2 regions of the Cobetia sp. 5-11-6-3 genome follow, and region 2 is predicted to be linked to the other one. Evidence: riboswitches for the same ligand, from Rfam matches in the RefSeq annotation. Region 2 holds a riboswitch; the other holds the start of a gene.
The links. A riboswitch is a leader RNA that binds a small molecule or an ion and turns the genes downstream of it on or off. The one in region 2 is predicted to bind thiamine pyrophosphate.
Positions count from the first base shown of each region.

Region 1: another riboswitch for thiamine pyrophosphate. It lies ahead of thiC (phosphomethylpyrimidine synthase ThiC); the one in region 2 lies ahead of HXS66_RS00855 (ABC transporter ATP-binding protein).

Region 1 covers NZ_BLWJ01000003.1:231,966-240,199, reverse strand. The annotation lists gene HXS66_RS06915 (GNAT family N-acetyltransferase) at 1-823, shown strand, start outside; gene HXS66_RS06910 (nuclease-related domain-containing protein) at 1,015-2,352, shown strand; gene HXS66_RS06905 (phasin family protein) at 2,635-3,003, shown strand; gene HXS66_RS06900 (peptidylprolyl isomerase) at 3,204-3,482, shown strand; gene thiC (phosphomethylpyrimidine synthase ThiC) at 3,613-5,622, opposite strand; TPP riboswitch at 5,749-5,889, opposite strand; gene tenA (thiaminase II) at 6,080-6,739, opposite strand; TPP riboswitch at 6,883-7,021, opposite strand; gene HXS66_RS06885 (TIGR04282 family arsenosugar biosynthesis glycosyltransferase) at 7,174-7,866, opposite strand; gene HXS66_RS06880 (TIGR04283 family arsenosugar biosynthesis glycosyltransferase) at 7,910-8,234, opposite strand, start outside.
Region 2 covers NZ_BLWJ01000001.1:223,495-231,728, reverse strand. The annotation lists gene HXS66_RS00870 (MFS transporter) at 1-807, shown strand, start outside; gene HXS66_RS00865 (ABC transporter substrate-binding protein) at 923-2,110, opposite strand; gene HXS66_RS00860 (ABC transporter permease) at 2,176-2,943, opposite strand; gene HXS66_RS00855 (ABC transporter ATP-binding protein) at 2,940-3,692, opposite strand; TPP riboswitch at 3,754-3,867, opposite strand; gene HXS66_RS00850 (hypothetical protein) at 3,993-4,952, shown strand; gene HXS66_RS00845 (potassium/proton antiporter) at 5,074-6,783, shown strand; gene HXS66_RS00840 (GGDEF domain-containing protein) at 6,982-8,112, shown strand; gene HXS66_RS00835 (DEAD/DEAH box helicase) at 8,187-8,234, opposite strand, start outside.

The sequences.
Region 1 (8,234 bases), on a different contig from region 2:
AGCGCTGCTTGCCTGGTTGTGGCCCAGGCTTCAGGCCGGCGTGGCACCCGCCGTCGACGCAGGCGGGCCCTTGCGACGCTTTGAGCACAGTGGCTTTCATCTGTTGTTCGCGGATCTCGACGAGTGCCGCGACTGGCAAGCCGTCAGTCCGCAGCTGATGCTGCGTGGTGGCATGCAGTATCACTGGCAGTCGCGAGGTGAGCGAGACTTCGATGAGTGGCTGGGCAGTCTGCGCTCCAAGCGACGCAAGGAGATCCGCCGCGAGCGCCGCAAGGTGCTCGAGCAGGGCATCACCCTCGCGCGTCTCAGCGGTGAAGCCATCGGTGAGAGCGATCTCGAAGCATTCCATCGCTGTTACTGCATGACCTATCTGGAGCGCGGACAACGGCCCTACCTGACACTGGCGTTCTTTCAGCGCTTAAGGCGCAGCATGCCCGAGCAGCTGCTGCTGGTGCAGGCGCGTGATGAACATGGTGATCCTGTGGCGGCTGCGTTGTGCCTTGTCGGTGCCGATTGCCTCTATGGGCGCTGGTGGGGCAGTGAAGTGCAGGCGGACTGCCTGCATTTCGAGGTCTGCTATTACCAGGGGCTGGAGTTCTGCCTTGAGCGGGGACTGACGCGCTTTGATCCGGGCACACAGGGTGAGCACAAGATCAGCCGCGGCTTCTCGGCCTATGACACCTGGTCATTGCACTGGCTGGTACACCCCGGCCTGCAGTCAGCCGTGGCTGACGCGCTTGAGGAGGAAGCGCGCTGGTTGAGCGGGGCGCGACGCCAGGTGGAGGCGATGCTGCCCTATCATCAGCAGCCTGATCTATCCTGAAGGTCTGTCCTGAAGCGCTATTCTTAAGGTCTGTCCTGAAGCGCTATCCTGAAGATCTGCCCTGTACCCGTTTCTCCCCTGCTTGTTCCCCCTGGCTGGATGCCCTGACAGGTAGCAGGTAGCAGGTGGCAGAGATGGCACTGCGATGACTACACTGAAAACATCTTAATGTTCTAAATTTAGAGGCTCCCATGCTGCTCAAGGATTGTGACTCCAGGGAGTATGACGTTCTGGTACTAGAGGTGTTGGCGCAGAATGCCACCTTGAGCACCCAGGAGCGCCAGCAGGTTCTGAGGATGCTGCGAGGCGTTCGAGCGCATCAGGAGCGTCGTCGTTCGCTCGCCCGATTCCTGAACACCCTGTTCGAGTCGCGCGATGACTGGGTCGTGCTGCATGACCTGCGCCTGGAAGGGGATGATGGCGTGATCGAGCTGGATCACGTGCTGATCAATCGCCTCATGCAATTCTGGGTACTGGATGCGTCCTGCTTTGATCTCCCGCTGACGATCTCGCCATTTGGCGAGCTGAGCGCGCACCAGGGCCCCTCTGTCGAGCAAGGCGCTTCCGTCGGGCAGGGCTCATTGGAAGATGCCGGGGAGGTCGTTCAGAGCGGTGATGAGTTGCGGTTGACGCCATCACCGCTGCTGGCACTCAAGGAACAGCAGCAGTGCTTTCGCCGCTGGCTGGAGAGCTCAGGTCTCCTGCCTTCCAGACTCGGGATGGTGCTGCAGCCACAATTGACGCATCGGTTGGTCATTGCCGCCGAGGAACAGGTCAGCCGGCCTCCCGAAGATATTCTGGACAGTCGAGCGCTGGTGGACCTGCGCGGGTTGTCCGAAGAATGCCTCAATCTGGGGAGCGGGGCGGCCTCCGTCGCCCGCATGCGTGATTTCACCCACCGGATCGACCCGCGTCGTCTGAGGCGTCTCGGTCGTGCCATCCTGGCGCAGCATGGCCCATCACGGGTCGACTGGGCGTCGCGACTCGGCTTGTCAGAACATGCCACCGTGGCCATCCATCCCGATGAGCAGACGGCCTACGCCTGGGCGCCACCCCAGGACCCATCCGCTTCCCCCTCGGTGGCCCCCGTGCGTGATGACGCCATCCCTTCTTCAAGCGGGGATGACGCTCCTCAGGTCACGCCTCGTGAGGAGGGGCCAACACCTTCCGAGACTCGCCGGGCCACTCCTCCAAAGGCCATCTCATCCTCTTTCCAGACACTGATGTCCGGCATGACGCAGACCATGCCCTCGTCCACGTGCCACGGCTTGCAGGCTCAGGACTGGCAGCCTTCAGTTTCTGACGTGAGGCTGCAGGGCGTGTCTTCCGCTGGCGCGAAAGCCTCTGACGTGTCGCACGGCCATCGTGGCATGGGGTCTGGCCATGATGAGATGCAATACCTGCAGCCACGTTGTGATGAGTGTCGTCGCTGGTTGTCCAAGGCCAGTGTGGCGTTATGTCGTAGCGAGGGTCAGCGCGAATTGCTGGGCGACAGGATGTTGTGCCAGCGATGTCGTGCGAGCGACTGAAATCTTCATGACATTCAGGGGCTTGGCGTCTCTGGACAAGAGGGGAGTCAGCCCGGCAGCAGACTCGCAGGGCAAGGTGGTTGATCAATATTGCGTTCCTGATGTTGCAGTGCAGCAAGAGGTGGCTTATGCTGCACTGCAGCGAGGATGGAACCTGTCGAGAATGCTGGCTTGCAGTGAGATCTCGACCTCATGGCTCACAAGCTTGGTTCAGTCCTGGTAGCCAACGGAGCAAAGCTCCGCTTCATTTTCCGTGTGATGCCAAACCCTGGAGGGTGCCCCATGTTCAACACCAATCTTGAGAAGACCACTCAGCAGTTCGACGACATGTTCTTCGCTCCGCTGCGTGCTTTCAGCGCCCTGAGCCTCGATTACAGCGAGAAGCTGGTCAGCGCCCAGATGGATCTGACCAAGTCCTACGTTGACACCTCCATGGCGCAGGCGCGTTCCATGCTCGAGATCAAGGACAGCGAAGGCCTGAAGAACTTCGTCAAGGAACAGCAGGAGACGGTCAAGTCTCTGGGCGAGAAGCTTCAGAACGACACCCAGAAGGTGGTCGAGCTGAACCAGGAATACGCCAAGAAAGGTCAGGAACTGGCAGAGAACAATGCCAAGTCCGCCTCCGAGGCCATGCAGAAAGTCGCCAAGTAAGCGACTGCTGCCGACGCTCTCAGGCGAGCGTCCTCAACGCCCATCCGGTCTTCCGGGTGGGCGTTCGCGCGTCTGAGGCATCGCTGGGGAGGTGGGGAGGCGCGCGACGCTAGCGGCGAGCGTCGCCTTGGGCCACAATGTGCTGCCACGCCGCCGGTGATTGCCGGCGGCATTTATTCGATCAGTGACAGGTGATAGACATGGCACAGGCCACAGCGCGTCATATTCTCGTTTCCAGCGAAGAACAGTGTGCAGCTCTCAAGACCGAAATCGAGAACGGCCGCGATTTCGCTGATGCCGCTCGCGAGCACTCCTCCTGCCCGTCCGGTCGCAGTGGCGGTGACCTGGGCGCCTTCGGCCCGGGCATGATGGTCAAGGAATTCGACGAAGTCGTGTTCAGCGCACCGATCAACACCGTGCAGGGCCCGGTGAAGACCCAGTTCGGTTATCACCTGCTGGAAGTCACCAGCCGCACGTGATCTCTGGATCACGCTCATGACACGTCATGAGCGGTTGGCAGCAGGCCATTGAAAACGCCCCGACCAGTGATGGTCGGGGCGTTTTTCGTGCGGCTCAGCACGTCAGCCTTTCGTGCGCCAGTCTCTCTACCTATACCTCCTGATAGAGCTGGCTGCCTTCGCGCTTGAACTTGTCAGCCTGCTCCTGCATGCCGGCCATCACGCTGTCGGCGTCACCGGTCAGGCCGTGTTCGTTGGCGTAGTCGCGGACTTCCTGGGTGATCTTCATCGAGCAGAACTTCGGCCCGCACATGGAGCAGAAGTGGGCGACCTTGGCCGAATCCTTGGGCAGCGTCTCGTCGTGGAAGCTGCGCGCGGTGTCCGGGTCAAGGCCCAGATTGAACTGGTCTTCCCAGCGGAACTCGAAGCGTGCCTTGGAGAGTGCATTGTCACGACGTTGCGCGCCCGGATGCCCCTTGGCCAGGTCCGCGGCATGCGCGGCGATCTTGTAGGTGATGATGCCAGTCTTGACGTCGTCCTTGTTGGGCAGGCCCAGGTGCTCCTTGGGGGTCACGTAGCAGAGCATGGCGCAGCCGAACCAGCCGATCATCGCGGCACCGATACCGGAGGTGATGTGGTCGTAGCCCGGGGCGATGTCGGTGGTCAGCGGGCCGAGGGTGTAGAAGGGCGCCTCGTCGCACTCGCTGAGCTGCTTGTCCATGTTCTCCTTGATCAGGTGCATCGGCACGTGACCCGGACCTTCGATCATGACCTGGACATCGTGCTGCCAGGCGATCTTCGTCAGCTCGCCGAGCGTCTCGAGCTCGCCGAACTGGGCGGCGTCATTGGCATCGGCCACCGAGCCCGGGCGCAGGCCATCGCCCAGTGACAGGCTGATGTCGTAGGCCTTGCAGATCTCGCAGATGTCCTCGAAGTGGCGATAGAGGAAGCTTTCCTCGTGATGCGCCAGACACCACTTGGCCATGATGGAGCCACCGCGCGAGACGATGCCGGTCACGCGGCTGGCGGTCAGCGGCACATAGCGCAGCAGGACGCCGGCGTGGATGGTGAAGTAGTCGACGCCTTGCTCGGCCTGCTCGATCAGCGTGTCGCGGAAGATCTCCCAGTCGAGATTCTCGGCCACGCCATCGACCTTCTCCAGCGCCTGATAGATCGGCACCGTGCCGATGGGCACGGGAGAGTTGCGCAGAATCCATTCACGGGTCTCGTGGATGTTGGCGCCGGTCGAGAGATCCATCACGGTGTCGGAGCCCCAGCGGATCGCCCAGGTCATCTTGTCGACCTCTTCCTCGATGGAGGAGGTGACCGCCGAGTTGCCCAGGTTGCCGTTGACCTTCACCAGGAAGTTGCGGCCGATGATCATCGGCTCGCTTTCCGGGTGATTGATGTTGGCGGGAATGATGGCGCGGCCACGCGCGACTTCCTCACGCACGAATTCGGCGGTGATCTCGTCGGGCAGGTTGGCGCCGAAGCTGTGACCCGGGTGCTGGTGGCCCAGAATGCTCTCGACGGAGTCGCTGCCCTGATATTCCTCACGCAGCGCGATACGACGCTGATTCTCACGAATCGCGATGTACTCCATCTCCGGCGTGATGATGCCCTGGCGCGCATAGTGCAGCTGGGTGACATTCTTGCCCGGCAGGGCACGACGCGGGCGGTGGTCCAGCTCGAAACGCAGGGACGACAGGCGCAGGTCGGCCTGGCGCACGCGACCATATTCGCTGCTCAGCTGATTGAGCTGTTCGGTATCGCCGCGTTCCTCGATCCACTTCTCGCGCAGCGGTGCCAGCCCGCGACGAATGTCGATCTCGACCGCCGGGTCGGTGTAGGGGCCGGAGGTATCGTAGACGACGATCGGCGGATTCTCTTCCAGACCGCTGGAGGTCTGGGTCGGCGAGCAGCCGATCTCGCGCATGGGCACGCGGATGTCCGGGCGAGAGCCTTCGATATAGATCTTGCGCGAGCCGCTCAGCGGCGCGATGGCGGCGGCGTCGACGCGGGCTTCACTGGCGAGATGGCGACTGCCATCCTTGCGACCGGCACGTGCGCGCGCCTTCGGCGCAGCCTCAGGCTGGGGGGCGAGCGACGGTTCTGCGGCGTTGGTGGCTTGCGGATCTTGAGTCGTGGGGGTAGTGCTCATGCAGGTCTCCTCAAAGGGCGACGTCACGGCAGACGTCATCATGGGAAGACCGTGCGCAGGGAGAGGATGGCCATCGCCGACTCCTTGCCAACAGGTGGCCCGGGAGCGAGGCGGCCGCGGGCAGCGGCTGACCATCAGCTTGATTCCTACGCCGGTCCTAACCGGTTCAGGTTCCACGGGACCCCTTGCTGGCAGCCTCGCCCATTTGGCGGCGAGGTGATGCATGCAGGATCTCAGCCGGTTCCACCGGCACCCCGTCAAGCGTGCTCAGAATTCAATGCGGGCATGACCTGTGCTGAGCGTTGTGCTGGCCCAGGTCATCGTGCTCGCATTCAGGCTCTGATGGCCTGTGGTGTGTCTGGATGATTGGCGAGAGGACCACGTTTCCAGGCCGATGAAAATCGGTGTGTCTTCCGTTCGCGCAGGCGCGGCCTGTCAGGCGACGGCCTGCCACGGATCAGTCGCGATCAAGGCCCATCTGCCAGAAGTCGATCTCGAGACGTGTCGCATCGCGGAAGACATCGACCAGTTCGCCCAGCCGGCGCTCCGAGACCTCCGAGAGCCGAGCGTCCAGCCATTCACGTTCGGCGTCCACCGCTTCCTTGAACTCATCGCTGGAGTACATCGCGATCCAGTCCGCGTACGGATTGTCCTCGATCTCGGTGGTGTCCTGATCCAGCAGCCACTCGGCGATCTCGCCGTAGCCGATCAGGCAAGGCGCGAGCGCCACGTGAAGATCGAGAAGATCGCCGCGCTGGCCGCAATCCAGTACGTAACGGGTATAGGCCAGGGTGGCGCGGGATTCCGGCAGCTCACTCAGGTCATCCTCGCTGATGCCCCACTCGCTGCAGTAGCCGATATGCAGGTCGAGCTCGGTATTGAGAATGGTGTCGAGACTGGCCGTGGCCTGACGCAGCTCCGCGAGGGTGCGGCTCTTGTAGGCGGCAAGCGCCCAGGCGCGCGCGAAGTGGATCAGGAACAGGTAGTCCTGCTGCAGGTAATGGCGGAAGGACTCCTCTGGCAGACGACCTTCCCCGAGCTGGCGAACGAAGTCATGCTCGAGATAGTCGCGCCATTCCTCGGCGCAGGCACTGGTCAGGTCTGAAAAGCTGGGCATCGACGCATCCCTCGGTGAGCGTGCTGCCAATCCGTGATGGAGTGGCAAAGGTCTGGCTCGAGCGTGGTCAGGTCCGGCAATCTGCAGGGAAAAAGCGGGGGGAGGTGCGGCGTTCACCTGGAAGAGGTGAAGATGATGTGCGGCAACACTTCGCGCTTGATCCCTACGCCGGTACTAACCGGATCAGGTTCGGCGGGATCGTCATTCACGCACCTCGATGCAAGGCCTCGAACAGTGCGAATGACATCTCAGCCGGTCTTACCGGCACCCCGTCAAGCTGTGACTCAGACGTCACGATATCTCGAGTGTAACAGTCCTGCGGTGCAGGAAAAGCCTCTGCCGCCCTAAAACCCATGCGACTTTGGGAGGCCTTCTGCGATGCTGAAAGGGCTTCCTGCGATGCGGGAAGCGTGTCATGCGCTGCAGGAAAGATGTCATGCAGGCTGACAGGAGGAGAGGTTCGCCATCAGGGCTGGGAAGTGTCGCCTCAGGCGCACCAGATCGTGAGGCTCATCGACATCCCAGCTGACAGGCAGGCAACCGACGCTTCTGCCTGCCTGAGCCAGCAGTGCAAGAGTCTCCCGGCTCACGTCGGCATGGCTCCAGTGATCCAGCTGGAAGGCCGCCGGGCAGGCTGCTTTCAGGCCAATCAATCCGTATCCCCCGTCTTCGCTGGGCTGCAGCACCGCCTCATGGTCATGCAGGCACCGCGCCGCCTCGCGCAGACGTTGACTGTCCAATGCGGGCAGGTCAGAGCCCATCAGCAGCACGGGGCCTGCGGGCAGGTGGCGCAGCATGGCCTGATGCATGCGCTCCCCAAGCCCACCCTGTGGCTGTGCCTCGAGCGTGATTCGCTTGCCATATGCCGCCATGCTCTCTGCACGCCACTGATCCTCAAGGTCCGTCAGCAGGGCTGCCAGCTCAGGTTGCTGCCGAGCGTGCTCGGGGGAGGGAGTCAGCATCACGACCACCTTGCCGAGGCGTGAGGCGCAGGCCTGCTGAACGATTCTGCGCAGCATGCGCGAGTAGAGGCGTGCCGCCCCCTCGGGACCGAGGGCAGGGATCAGCCGCGTCTTGCATTGTCCGGCCAGTGGCAGGCGGCCGAAGATGATGAGCGTCGGGCGCATGTCATACGCGGCCGTGTCGGTTTCCCTGTCAGCAAGCGAGGCTTCAGGCATGAGGCAAGCCACGTTGTTCGCAGGCCTGAGCGGCGGCACCATATCCATAGAGGCGCGCCAGACGGACAGGAGATACGCCACCCCAGGCTGCCAGGCGCAGCCCCCACATCTTGAGGATGGTGCGACAGACGCCATGGGTTTCCCAGCGTCTTCCACTGGTGGTGACTCTGGCGGAGAGGTTCAGCGGCGAGGTCAGTCGCTTGAGCCTGACGCTCAGCTGGATGTCCTCCATCAGGGGCACGACGGGAAAGCCCTCGATGGCCTCGAAGGTGGAGCGTCGTACGAACTGGGTCTGATCACCCGTGCTGATGCTGGTC
Region 2 (8,234 bases):
TTCTCGGTGGCCTCGGTGCTGGGGCTGCCCTTCGCGCTGTGGTTGTCCGAAGGCTTTGGCTGGCAGGCGCCATTCCGGGCCGTCGCGCTGCTGGCGTTGCTGGTCTGCGGGTTGCTGGCCTGGGTGCTGCCGCCGATCCGGGGGCATCTGGACAATCCTCGCAGTCGCGCCGGTACCTCCATCGCCACCATTCTCGCGCAGCCGAATCACCGGCTCGGGCTGGCGCTGATCGCCACCGCGATGTTCAGCAACTTCCTGGTGATTCCCAATCTCTCCAGCTATCTGCTGTTCAATCTCGATCTGCCTCGCGAGGATCTCGGCGGGCTCTACATGATCGGAGGCGGACTGTCGCTGGTGGGCATGCAGCTGACCGGGCGGCTGTGTGATCGCTTCGGCAGTGTCTGGCCCGGCACCATCACCTGTCTGCTGACGGCGCTGGTGGGCTGGGCCTTCCTGCTTCATTCGCCCGGGCCGTCGCTGGTGTGGGTGGGGTTCGGTGCCTACATGCTGTTCTCCTCGGCGCGGCGGGTGGCACAGAACACGCTCAACAGCTTCATTCCTGCCGAGCACGAGCGGGCCGCCTTCACCAGCACCCAGAGCGCCGTTCAGCACCTGAGTTCTGCCGCGGGCAGTTATCTCGGGGCGGCGCTGCTGGTCAGCTCGCCGGGTGGCGCCCTTGAGGGCATGCCACTGCTCGTGGCGGTGCTGGTGGTCGCGCTGGTGATCCAGCCTGTGCTGATGGCGTGGCTGGCGCGGCGTCTGGCCAGGCGGGCGTCTGCCGGCAGTCCGGTGGATGGCAGGCGCTGACAGGAAGGTCTCGGGAGGCAAGGGCGGGGACATCCTCGCGTCATCTGGCGGAAAGCAAACGACGCCCTGTCGGGAAACCGGCAGGGCGTCGTCGTGTCTGTCATCGGCCGTCTATTCAGGGCGCGTTGACGTCGATGGCCAGGTGGTCGAGTGACTGGCGCTGCTTGATCATGCCGCGCTCGTACAGGAAGTTCTCGAAGTCACGGTAGCGGCCGGCATCCAGTGCGGCCGGACGCAGGGCGAAGCGCGGCAAGGTGGCATACCAGGCTTTCTTGTTGAGCGCGGTATCGAGTGCCGGGTCGGACTCGCGGAACAGCTTCCAGCCCTTGTCAGGGTGGTTGATCATCCAGGCGGTGGCTTCACCGACGGCGGACAGGAAGGCGGCGTACTGCTCGTGCTTGCGAGAATAGCTGTCGCTGTTGGCGACGAAGATCAGTTCGTCATACGTCGGCACGCCTTCTTCCTCGATGTAGAAGGCGCGGCCCTTGACGCCTTCCTGTGCCATCTGGGCGAGTTCGAAGTTGCGGAATGCCCCGGTGACGGCGTCGACCTTGCGGGTCAGCAGTGACGGCGTCAGCGAGAAGTTGACGTTGGTCAGGGTGATGTCATCCAGTGTCAGGCCGCTGTTCTGGAGCATGGTGGACAGCAGGACTTCCTCCACGCCACCGACGGAATAGCCGACACGCTTGCCCTTGAGGTCGGCCATCGACTGGATGTCACTGTCCGCGCGCACGACCACCACGTTGAGCGGGGTGGCCACCAGCGTGCCGATGCGCACCAGCGGCAGCCCTTGATCCACCTGCAGGTGCAGCTGGGGCTGATAGCTGATGGCGATGTCGACGCGCTCCGCTGCGGCAAGCTTGGGGGGGACGCTGGGGTCTGCCGGGGCGATCAGCTCGACGTCCAGACCATGTTGCTTGAACAGGCCCAGTTCCTGAGCCAGCACCAGCGGCCCGTGGCCAGGATTGGTGTACCAGTCGAGCATGACCTTGAGGTGCGTGAGGGGCTTGGCATCGGTGGCGGCCGCTTGCGGGTCCTGCACATCGCCAGCGGCGGGGCGGGTCTGTTGCTCGGTCTCGGCAGCCTGCTTGGCAGAAGCGTCTGGCTCGAGGGTGGCACCGTCCTGCCCGGTCTTGGTGACCGCTGCCGCTGCACTGTCACTGGCGGTCGGGGCCTGGGGCTCGGCGCTGGCGCCAGTCTCGGCTGACAGGGCGAAGGTGCTCAGGCTGAGGGTTGTCAGCAGCGTCGCGAAGAGGCAGGACAGCTTGCCGGAACGGCGGATCGCCGATGGCGAGAATGGCATGGCGGTATTCCTTGTGGTGTCGAGAATGTGAGGCCGTCAGGGCATCGCCTGGCAGCCGGAAGCGCTCAGTTCAAACGGGTCAGGCGATCCCGATGCCAGGGCATCAGGCGACGCAGCAGGGCATCCAGCGTGAAATACAGCAGCAGCGAAAAGGCGACCAGCACCAGCAGAGCGGCGAACATCAGGTCGATTTCCATCCGGGCATTGGCATTGAGCATCAGATAGCCGAGGCCCTGGCTTGCGCCGGCCCACTCACCGATGACGGCCCCGATGGGGGCGGCTGTCGCTGCCATGCGCACGCCGGAGGCCAATGCCGGCAGCGCGGCGGGCAGTTGGACATGCAGCAGCAGTCGCCACGGGCTGGCACCCAGGGTGTGGGCGAGATCCAGCCAGCCCTGAGGGGTCTGGCGCAGGCCGTCGTAGCCGGTGGAGGCCACGGGGAAATAGATGATCAGCGTGGCCATCACGACCTTGGAGAGCATGTCATAGCCCAGCCACAGCACCAGCAGTGGAGCGATGGCGAACAGCGGAATCACCTGGCTGATCAGCAGCAATGGCAGCAGGGTGCGCCGCAGACGAGGGATGAACGCCAGTGCCAGCGCGGTGCTCAGTCCGAGAAGGACCCCCAGTACCAGCCCGCCAAGAATCTCGGCGAAGGTGATGCCGGCGTGGTGTGCCAGCATCGGGGCCTGACGGACCAGCACCTCCGCGACTGCCAGTGGCGCTGGCAGGATGTAGGGCGGTACGGCCGTGGTGATGATCACCAGTTGCCAGAGTCCCAGCAGGACGGCGGCGCTGATGGCGAGATGACGCAGAGCATGCAGGCGTTTCATGGCGTCTCCTCGCCGTCGCGCAGGCGTGTGATCAATTCGGACTGGGCCTGCTGCAAGGCGGGCAGGTCCAGCGGCACCGGGCGAGGCGGCGAGAGCCCCGGCAAGCGGTCGAGCACTGCCCCCTGCTGGCTGTCGTGGCCCGGGCGCAGTACCAGCAGTTGGTCGGCCAGGCGCAGCGCCTCGAGCGGGTCATGCGTGACCATCAGCACGGTGCGTCCGTCCAGCAGCCGGCTGGCGAGATCATGCAGTTCGAGTCGCGTGATGGCGTCCACTGCGGAGAAGGGCTCATCCATCATCACCACCGGAGCCTGTTGGTAGAGCGTTCGCGCCAATGCGACGCGTTGGCGTTGCCCGCCGGAGAGGGCGTCTGGCCAGGCCTGCTCGCGCCCCTCCAGACCCACCGCTGCCAGCAGTTCGCGGGCCCGCTCGGTATCGCGAGGGCGACGATGGAGATCATCTCCCAGACACAGGTTGTCCAGCACCCGGCGCCAGGGCAGCAGCAGGTCCTGCTGCGCCATCCAGGCGACGCGACCCGCCAGTGGCTTGCCATCATCGGTGGTGAGTTCCAGCGTGTGATGGTCGGGCATCTCGAGGCCGGCCAGCAGGCGCAGCAGTGAGCTCTTGCCGCAGCCTGAGCGGCCCAGCAAGGCCGTCCAGCTTCCGGCATCCAGACGCGCCGACAGATCACGAAACAGCGTATGGCTGGCGTAATCGATGCGAGCGTTGTTGAGGGAGAGTCCCAGCGACACAGTGTCATCCGTGGTCAGGCGGCATGCCGAGGGGAGGAAGCACGCAGGGCGCCTGACGCTTGGGCAGGTGACCGGAATTCCCTCCGCCGGTATCAACCGGATCAGGTTCCAGGGGTTGCCATGCGACGTGACGCATCGGCTCTCAGCCCACTTTCGGGCACCCCCATCCAGGCCGACAGTGTACCGTCACCTGCCCGCCGGTTGCATCCCTGCCATCGTCGGGGTGGCTGTCGTGTGGCTATGCTGCATGGCCCGGTGTTGGGTATGCTATCGAGGTATCGCAGCCTCAAGGAGATCAACATGCCTGATACCCCGGATCTCTCGACCTGCTCCAGCGGTTATCCCGTGCCACCGCGGCGACCCGTGATGCCAGACGCGACATCCGTGCCCAATGGCTGGCCGGAGGATGCGCTGACTCGCCGTCTTTCCACCTATCTGGGGCATGCGCTGGAGCCGCTGGCACTTGCCTGGCCGGATAGTGCCAACTGGTTGTGGCGACAGCGTGGCGGCACCCCCGGCCTGATCAAGCTGGCGCGGACCGGCCCGGATCACGACCCCTTCTGGCGAGCGATGCGCGGTGTCTTCGGCGCCGATCGCTGGGCGCAACCTGAGGCCCTGACACGGCTGGCGGGCGCGTTGCCGGCGCGTTTGCCCATCCCTCCGCTGCCGCTGACCTATCTGGGGCGTCTCGATGGCGCGCCCGTCTGGCATCTGCCGTGGTCCAGCGGTCAGCCCAGTGATCTCAGTGACACCTTCTGTGAGTTGCTGGGAGATCAGGTCGGGCGGCTGCATCAGGACACCGTGTCCGGCTTTGGTCAGCCCCTTGCCCAGCCCATGCCGTTGCTGCATTGGAATGCCCGCGTGACGCGTTTTCTCGCGCGCCATCCCCTGTCCCACGAGCTGGGGGACCTGCCATCACGCACCTTCTCGCATCCCGCTCGCGCCGTCTGGAGTCTGCCGGACCTGCGCGCGGACCAATATCTGTGCGCCGCCACCGGCTGGGTATGGAGCGACTGGGAGGCACTGGTGTGGGCCCCGATCGAGTTCGACTGGGCACTGATCGAGTTGTTGCTGGAGACGCCGAGTCAGCGTGAGGCCTTCCTCGCCGGTTATTCGCGTCATGGGCGCATGGTCGATATCGGCGGTCAGCGTGAGCTGTGCCGAGCCCTGTTGTGGGCGATGGAAGCCTTCGGTCCGACCCGCTACGCCGAGCTGGCGGCAGCCCCGGCCTGGGTGTCGCCGAGAAGCCTGACATGTTGATCGCAAGTCCATGAATATTTGAGAAATTTCTCTGCAGCCTCGTCGCTGACATGGAATACTGTCTCTGGGCCGTCGCAGACGTGATTCGAGACTTGGTGCCGGGAATGGCGGGGGAGCACACGTGGTAGAGAATCTGAACTATTACTTCTTGCTGGCGGGCATGCTCATCGCCTTGAGCGTGCTGGCAAGTCGGGTCTCGGCTCGTCTCGGCATGCCCCTGCTGTTGCTGTTCCTGGGACTCGGCATGCTGGCGGGGGAGGATGGCGTGCTCGGCATCCAGTTCGATGATGCCTCTACCGCGTACCTGATCGGCAATCTGGCGTTGGCACTCATTCTGCTCGATGGCGGTCTGCGCACCCGTCTCTCGACCTTCCGCGCGGGTCTCAAGCCGGCATTGGTGCTGGCGACCGTCGGGGTCTTCATGACCAGCGGGCTGGTGGGGCTGCTGGCCATGTGGCTGTTTGACCTCACCCTGATCGAAGGCCTGCTGGTCGGGGCCATCGTCGGCTCTACCGACGCCGCGGCGGTCTTCTCGCTACTGGGCGGGCAGGGGGTGCACCTCAATGAGCGGGTCGGGGCGACGCTGGAGATCGAGTCCGGTACCAACGACCCGATGGCCATCTTCCTCACCATCACTCTGGCCGAGATACTGACCGGACAGCTGTCGGGGGTCGCCGCCGGACTCATGAGCTTCGCGCTGCAGTTCGGGGTCGGCGCGGGCATGGGGATCGCCGGTGGCTGGTTGATCGCCCGTCTGATGCGCTATCTGGATCTGGCGCCCGGCCTCTATTCCCTGCTGGCGCTGGCGCTGGGCCTGAGCCTGTTCGCGACGACCAATGAGCTCGGTGGCAGTGGCTTCCTGGCCATCTATCTGTGTGGCCTGATGATCGGCAATCATCCGGGGCGCCACCTCGAACACATCCTGCCGGTGCATGATGGACTGGCCCACCTGTCCCAGATCGTGCTGTTCCTGATGCTGGGTCTGCTGGTCTCACCCTCCACGATGCTGCAGTTCGCGCTGCCGGCCGCCATTCTGAGCGTGGCGCTGATCCTGTTCGTGCGCCCCCTGGCCGTGATCCTGTGTCTCAAGCCTTTCTTCCGCTTCCGCTGGCGAGAGCTGTGGTTCATCAGCTGGGTCGGGTTGAGGGGGGCGGTGCCGATCGTGCTGGCGATCTTCCCGGTGATCACCGGGGTCGAGAATGCCGGTGTCTACTTCAATGTCGCCTTCTTCGTGGTGATCATCTCGCTGCTGGTGCAGGGCTCGTCGCTGGCTCCCATGGCGCGCAAGCTCAGGGTGGTGGTGCCGCCGGGTGCACAGCCCAGCCGCCGCAATCTGCTGGGCATCATGCCCGTCAACGATTACGAGATGCTGGTCTACCGGGTCGACAACACGGCGCTGGAAGGCGTGGCATTGCGCATGCTGCGCTTCCCCTCCGGGGCCAAGGTCGGGGCGCTGTTCCGCAACAAGGTGCTGATCCATCCCAAGGGCAGCACCTGTCTGCATCAGAAGGACGTGCTGTGCGTCGTCGGGCGCTCCTGCGATGTGCCAAGCCTCAATCGCATGTTCAATGGCGAGAGTCTGCAGCATGAACAGCGCGCCTTCTTCGGCACCTTCACCCTGGAAGGGGATGCCAACATGCAGGATATCGCCGATGTCTACGGACTGACGCTCTCTCAGGGCGAGCAGCACCTGACCATTGCCGAGTTCATCACCCGCAGAGTCGGCGGGGTGCCGGTGGTCGGGGATGATGTCGACTGGCATGGCATTCACTGGGTGGTGAATGAGGTCGAGGGCAATCGCATCACCAAGGTGGGGCTGCGCCTGCATTGACGCGGTTCTTTGCGTCGTGACCCGGTTCTGCCTGTCGTGACGCCAGGCTGGCTCGGCGCTTGGTGGCGGGTTTATGCATTGCGTGTAATGTGCTGATCTCCTTTCGACTGAGGGATGACGTACCCTTGGCTCGTCAGGCCTTTACCCGCCTGGTCTGGCTGGCCACGAATGGTGGTCAGCAGCCAAGGAGATAGTCTCATGGGCAGTCCACATCCACACCTTGCGCGCTGGCTGTTGCGATTCGAGGATTTCCCACCAGGCCTCACCGAGGACGAGAAGACCTTCCACGCCACCTTCAATGTGGTGTATGTGCTCGCGATAGCGAGTCACCTGCTGTATGCCGGTCTGATGCTCTGGCTGGGAGAGATGGGCATTCTGGCGCTGGATCTGGGCATGCTGGTGGTGGACCTTGTCTGTCTGCAGCTGCATCGCGCGCGCCGAGAGGTACTGGCCGCCAACCTGCTGGCATTGGGTACCTGTGCCCAGATAAGTCTGTCCCTGGGCTATTTCGGTCCAGCCCCCGGTTTCGATTATTTCTATTTCGGTGCGCTGCTGTACATCTACTGCATTCGCATGCCCTTCACGCGACGCCTGCTGCTGTGTCTCATCTGCCTGAGCATGCCGCTGCTGGCCTATGTCGTGCTGATGTTCCAGGGGGTGGCCAATCCGCTGCCGCCCGGGTGGGCATTCGCGTTCCGACTGATCAATCTCTGCGTTCTGACCGTGTTCTTCACCCTCGTGCTGGTACAGATGGGGTGGTCGGCGGATCGCTTGCGCCAGCGTTTCGAGTCACGCGAGCGGTTCGATGAGTTGACCGGGGCGCTGAGTCGCGCGGAACTGATCGACAAGGGGCGTGAGATGTTGATGGGGACACAGCCCATCAGCGTGATGATGGTGGATGTCGACCATCTGGGGCTGATCAACGAGACCTGGGGACGCGCGGCGGGCGACCAGGTGCTCAAGGAGCTGGTGAAGCGCATGCGCAGTATCCTGCGCGGAGAGGATCTGATCGGTCGCTATGGCGGGGAGGAGTTCGTGCTGCTGAGTCCGCGGCTGCATGGTGAGCGCGCCGACCAGGTGGCGGAGCGTCTGTGCAAGGGGGCCTCGGCATTGCCCTTCGTCATCAATGACGGCATCAACAGTCTCGATGTCAGTCTCTCGATCGGCGTCGCCCAACGCCAGTCCGGGGACAAGGATCTGGAAAGCCTGATCGCCAAGGCGGACGTCAACCTGTTCCGCGCCAAGCGCGAAGGCTGCAATCGTTTCGTCAGCGACAACCAGCTGGGGCCTGTATCGCGCAGCAGCGAATCTCACGGCAGCAGGTCGTGAGGCGGTGATCAGCAGTGAGAGCGACAGTGGAGGAGGTTCCACTGTCGCGGTGTCGCGTACGGTGCGCGAATGGCTCAGCGCTTGCCGGCAGGTCGGCGGCGAGCGCGGGCCGGCTTGCGTGG